DNA from 2 places in the Bacillus sp. D386 genome. Region 2 is predicted to be linked to the other one. Evidence: riboswitches for the same ligand, from Rfam matches in the RefSeq annotation. Region 2 holds a riboswitch; the other holds the start of a gene.
What was found. A riboswitch is a leader RNA that binds a small molecule or an ion and turns the genes downstream of it on or off. The one in region 2 is predicted to bind cobalamin.
Positions count from the first base shown of each region.

Region 1 (3,219 bases), on a different contig from region 2:
CACCTCCGAATGCTCCACCTGATGAAACACCAATTATGCCGGGGTCAGCCATCGGGTTGCGAAACACACTTTGCATCACGACTCCCGATATTGCCAAGGCTGCCCCGACTAATCCAGCCACAACAACCCGCCCCAGGCGAATCTGCACAAGGATTGTTTCATACATTGGGTTATAGTCAAACTCTATAAATGGAAGCAGTGAGAGTAATACTTTCACAGTTTCCGTAAATGGAACGATGACCCCGCCATACATGGTTGCTAAAAGTAACGATACGAGCAAGGAACAAATCAGGATTCCAAAAATAAGAACCTGTTTAGACTGTTTACAAACCATATTATTCTCCATATAAAACTTGATAAATATCTTCTGCTCCCTCAATCACAAAATGGGAAGCCGTTGTTAAATTTGCGCTATCTATCACATGCACTTCATTATTCTTAAAGGCTTTAAGATTTTTAAGTGCCGGATCCTTTTTCCATTCCTCGACGAATGTTGCTTTTGAGCCATCATACTGCCAATCACTTGTAATAATCACATCTGGATTTAACTCAACTAATTTTTCCTTTGAAAGATTCGGATAATCAGGATACTCTTCACCGGTAATGCCCGCTTCTGTAATGGCATTTATCCCGCCTGCTAAGGTGATGATTTCTCCTATTGTAGTATTCTCAGTAACTGAAGAATTTTGCTGTGTCCAGTAAACCACTCGTTTTTTATCTGTTTGTGCTTTTGCTTTCGTTTGTAAATCTGACATCCTCTTTTTGACATCAGCTATGATTTCTTCTGCTTTATCTTCCTCGCCAACAATGGTACCAACCTCCATTAGACCATCCAATACACCTGATATAGAGGAATCATCTTTAAGTTGGTAGGTGGTGATGTCTGCTGCATCAATTTGTTTAAGAACCTCAGGATCTACATAGGAAGGAATCAGCACTAAATCAGGCTGAAGTGACAGCACCAATTCAGATGTGACTGATTCAATTTTTGTATCAATTCCATCTGTTAGATCTGCTACATTCGAAATCCCTGAGTCTGTAGACATTTTCGTAACCGCTGCAATCCGTTCCTCTTCTGCCAATGGCAATAAATATTCATCAATGGCCAACGTTGTTGAAACAATCCTTGAAGGTTTTTCTTTTATTGTTACCTTTTCTCCACGACCATCTGTCAGTGTTTTCGGATACTCGCTAGTTTCCTGGTTTGTTTCATTTTTCTGGTTGTTTACTGTCTCATCATTTCCGCATGCAAACAATGCAAAAACGGATAAGAACACCAAAAGTGATAAGCTTGCAATCTTTTTCATCTCACTATTCTCCCTTTTCCAAAATTTATTATATTTAGCGAATTCACGCTGAAATATTAAACATAAAAAAGCCTGTCTTCCCGGTTAAGGAAAACAGGCTTGATTCATGCACAGACAAAAAAACGCTGTCAAAATCAGCGCAAAGACACAATCATCTCTACGTTCGCCATCCCTTTTCCCACCGAAAAGTAAGCAATACACATTCATAAGCAGGTTTCCTGACTCTGAGCTTCACTTTACTCTCACACCTTCCCTCATTTAAAGGTGGTCACGTGATTTCATCAGCTCTTACAGTAGCGGGGGCTGTTCCAGATTTACACTGGATTCCCTTTTACCTCACAATAGTGAGCACTTATGATTGTTTTAAATTTTCGTATTATTAATATATCATGTTGAAAATGTAAACGGAAGATATTTTCGATATATAGGAATTCTCATAAATATAAACAAGTGAAATGACTGTTTTAATTGACCAACTGAATTACACGCATCTTCTAGTCGATCTATCACTTTTATCACCATCCAATATATGGATTCCCTTTCTGTCCAACCCATATATCGGATTGCTCTAACAACGCTCCTATTTTAAGAAGCCAATCTTCCCTTCCCTTTGGAGCCATCAATTGCACTCCAAGGGGTAAGCCAGAATCTGTCATATGAACAGGCAAGCTAATCGCAGGCTGTCCGATGATGTTCGCCAACTGTGTAAAAGGCGTATACGTTAAACTTGGTTTAAACATTTCATAGACCATTGCTAACTGATCAGAGGGTTTTAGTTCATTTACTTTCAATAACTGCAAGCTCTGTTCATCCGTATGCGTCAATTCGCCCACCTTTGGAGCTGAGAAAGCTGTTGCCGGCGTCAAATACAAATCATAATCCTCATTGAACCTGGCCATTTGTGCAGCTGCCGTATCCCATTCAGCTAAACTGCGTGTAAATTGAACAGCTGATACATTCTGCCCGGCAGTTCTGAGTACCCATGTGACTATCTCTATATCATTAACGGTAATCGGCCGTCCAATGGCTTCCTCAATGGACAGTATATCTGCTGCCATTTCTCCGCTATTCATAATATAGTAATTTTCCATAAGGCGGATTCCATCTACCCCATTATCACATTCTTCAACGGTGAACCCTGCCTGTTCCAGCCATTTGACTGTCTTATGTACCGCTTCTACAGCTTCTTCACTAACGGGTGTTCCCACCGGAGACTTTGTGGAAAAAGCAATTTTAAACCTTTCTTTCAATGGATTCGAAAGCTCCTTCAAATAGCTCCCATTATATAAAGGTACCTGAAAGGCAGTATCCGGCTGAATGATTTGCAAGGCATCCAGCATAGCTGCACTATCACGAACCGTTTTGGTTAAGGCAAAATCTACCGCAGCTCCATGCCATTGGCGGCCCACACCTGGACCAACGGGTGTCCTTCCCCTTGTTGGCTTCAAGCCTACTAATCCAGTGAATGATGCCGGTATACGAATAGAGCCGCCGCCATCACTGGCACCGCTAATTGGGACCATACCTGAAGTTATACTGGCTGATGCTCCGCCGCTTGATCCACCCGATGAATGCTGCAGGTTCCATGGATTACGTGTCGCTCCATATACAGCTGGCTCAGTAATATTTTTCAGACCAAACTCCGGAGAACTCGTCTGTCCAATAATGACAAATCCTGCCTCACGAATTTTTTTCACAAAATTAGAATCCCGTTTAGCAATCCGATTTACATGTAATTTTGAACCCGCTGTAATCGGTTCGCCTTTAATAGATTGTGATAAGTCTTTTAATAAGATAGGTACTCCTGCAAAAGGTCCGTATATAGATTCAAACTTTCCAGTTTCCATCATTGCCTTTTCGAATCTAGTTCGAACAACTGCATTTGTTTTAGGATTTAGTTCATTTATTTGTT
Region 1 is NZ_VEMV01000002.1:147,110-150,328, forward strand. It holds gene FHY45_RS05720 (FecCD family ABC transporter permease) at 1-334, opposite strand, end outside; gene FHY45_RS05725 (ABC transporter substrate-binding protein) at 336-1,307, opposite strand; cobalamin riboswitch at 1,499-1,678, opposite strand; gene FHY45_RS05730 (amidase) at 1,823-3,219, opposite strand, start outside.
Region 1: it holds a riboswitch for cobalamin, as region 2 does, so the genes downstream of both, FHY45_RS05725 (ABC transporter substrate-binding protein) here and FHY45_RS11000 (ribonucleoside-diphosphate reductase subunit alpha) in region 2, are expected to answer to the same signal.

Region 2 (3,219 bases):
CAGATCCTTCAAAAAATGGGTAAGCACCTTTTTCACCAGCTAAATCCACACTTGATTTAATCGTTAAATAAGCGATTTTTTCGTATAATCGGTCACAGTATTCAACGGCTTTCTCTGATTCCCAGGCAATGCCCTCAAGCGCTAATAAATGATGCCAGCCAAATGTCCCAAGTCCTATAGCACGATAATTTTTATTCGTTATATTTGCCTGAATGACCGGGATATTATTTAAATCAATGACATTATCAAGCATTCTCACCTGTATCTTAATTAAGCGTTCAAGGACATCTTCCTTTACAGCTTTGGCAAGGGAGATAGACGAAAGATTACATACAACAAAGTCACCCGGTGTTTTTTCAATAATAATTTTCCCATCCTCGGTTCTTTGTTCAATAACTTTGGTAGCACTTTGATTTTGCATAATTTCCGTACATAAATTACTGCAATATATCATTCCTTTATGGCGATTAGCATTAGAGCGGTTGACCGTATCCCGATAAAACATATAAGGTGTTCCTGTTTCAAGCTGAGAAATCATGATCGCCTTAAACACTTCAATGGCAGGTATTTCTTTTTTGGAAAGCTGCGGATGATTGATACATTCAGTATATTTTTGTCTGAATTGGCCATCCCCTGCTTCTTCATCAAAATAATCTTCAAGAGAATATCCCATTACTTTTCTTACTTCATGCGGATCAAATAAATACCAGGTACCCCGCTCCTTGACCATTTCCATAAATAAATCCGGAATGCAAACACCAGTAAATAAATCATGCGTTCGAAAACGTTCATCCCCATTATTTAAACGCGCTTCGAGGAAGGCAAATATATCCTTATGCCAAACATCCAGATAAACTGCAATGGCACCCTGTCTTTGGCCCAGTTGGTCCACACTGACGGCGGTATTATTTAATTGCTTCATCCATGGTATAACTCCTGAGGAAACACCCTTAAATCCTTTAATATCACTGCCTCGCGCTCTAATTTTCCCTAAATAAACACCTATTCCTCCGCCATTTTTAGATAGATTGGCAATATCGGTGTTTGAATCATAGATACCTTGCAAACTATCATCAACAGTATCGATAAAACAACTGGATAATTGGCCATAGCTTTTCCCAGCATTAGCAAGCGTAGGAGTTGCCACCGTCATATATAGATTGGATAAGGCCCAATATGCTTCTCTTATTAATTTGATTCGCTGTTCTTTAGGCTCATTCATCATTAATGTCATGGCAATAATCATAAACCGTTCCTGAGGAAGTTCATATAAGCTTCCATGATGAGATTTGGCTAAATAGCGATCTGCCAGCGTCCGAATGCCAATATACGTAAACAACTGATCTTTTGATGAATCGATGACTGCTTCGAGTTCATTGATTTCGTCTTCCGTATATTCATTTAACAATGCTGGATTATAAATCCCCATATCAGTCAATAGTTCAACAAGCTGATGAAAGCTCCCATATTTGTGTGTTAAATCATATCCCCGGCTTTTTGAAGCTTTATCATATAACTGGTCTAAATAAATAGTTGCCGCCACAAATGTCCAATCAGGCTCATCAGCAGAGATACGCTCTACGGCGCTTAGTACCAGTAAATTCACCAACTCTTTCTTGCTATAGTCAGACTTATACTCAAGTGCTGTCTTGATTTTTTCTAAGTATTCCTCTGCTGAATAAATAGATGTATAGGAACTAACACATTCCTTTATGTATGTTTCTATGCTTTTTAAATTTATGACTTCCAGACTTGCATAGTTTGATTCGTAAGATACTGCCATACTAATTTCCCCCTTATTGTTTGCCGATAAATCGATTAAAAACGTCTGTTCCCTCCACGCAAAAAATCCCATTGCCTAAAAATAAGCAATGGGAAAAGAAATAATAACAAGATTGAACTGTTCAATATTGCTATTTCATCCGTTCCACCCTCATTGCTCCCGATAAAGGCAAACCAGTGAAAAAGGCAGGTCTCCTGACTCATGCTTCGCTTTACTCTAAGTCCTTCCCATAGATTTCTCTACAGTGGTTTACTTATTTCATCAGCATTTACAGTTGCGGGTACAGTTCCGGATTTTAACCGGATTCCCTATTAAGTCGTAATACGACACCTTAAACACGTTAAAATCAATATATAGTATTTTAGATATAAAATGATAACAACATATAGAATTATAAATCTTATATGTGAAAATAGCAACTAAAATTCCGACAATTTATTTAGGCAATTGCTGGAGAAATTGATTGATAAATGCTTCGGATTCCAATCGAATTCCAATGTATGGCGGATGAACACGTTTATTGGCTTCAAGAGGAACCCCCAACCACAATACTTTTTGGTCAAGGATGACAAATGTGAAGCTTGGCCCATTCTGAAGATGGATATCCGGATCCAAATAGGAATGGGAATCTGGAGAATACATCATCAGTCTTGTTCTTGAGTTCCTCGTCTTCACTCTTTGAACAAAATCCGATGATAACACACTGGAATTTGGCAAGGAAAGGATAATGGAAGATTGGGCTTTTTTTAAATCCTGATAGAACCCTTCCAAATTTCTTGCATAAATCCATTGTAATTTTGGATGATGGTTGGCAATCCATTTGCCTATTTGATCCATATTGACCATTTGATTCCGTTTCATTTGATATTGAACGAGCTGATGAAGAGTTTTTGTATGCGAAACTTTTGATTCTATAAACTCCACATCGCTGACATGAATCAGTTTCCCTTTTGTTCTGGTAATTGCAACATTTAACAGCCGTTCACTTTCCCTGCCCGTTAAAAGCATCCCTGCCCGATTTTGCGGATAACTATCTACACTATCAAATACCATTACTTCCCGTTCACTTCCCTGGAAACGATGGACAGTGGCAGCCAATATATCATGCAGGCCGTTCTCTTCCTCATATAGATCTTTAATTAATGTTTCCATCAATTGTGCCTGCGCACGATAAGGGGTTGCATAACCGATTGATTTACTCCCATTGCTGTAGGCTTCATGAATAACCTGAAAGGATAACAATAGATTCATCAAATTCATTCTAGAACCAGAGGAAGTGCCCGTAAAGCAGTGTTCCCCTGTGAAGCTCGTATTTAACAGTACGGAAGCACGATCTACAAAAGGTGTCTTTGAAACGATATCTTTTTTATTTATATGAACACTTGGATGATCGCCAACCAGTGAATTATAAACATATTGGTTCGTAAAAGCGGAGA
Region 2 is NZ_VEMV01000003.1:452,384-455,602, reverse strand. It holds gene FHY45_RS11000 (ribonucleoside-diphosphate reductase subunit alpha) at 1-1,783, opposite strand, end outside; cobalamin riboswitch at 1,951-2,132, opposite strand; gene FHY45_RS10995 (DEAD/DEAH box helicase) at 2,219-3,219, opposite strand, start outside.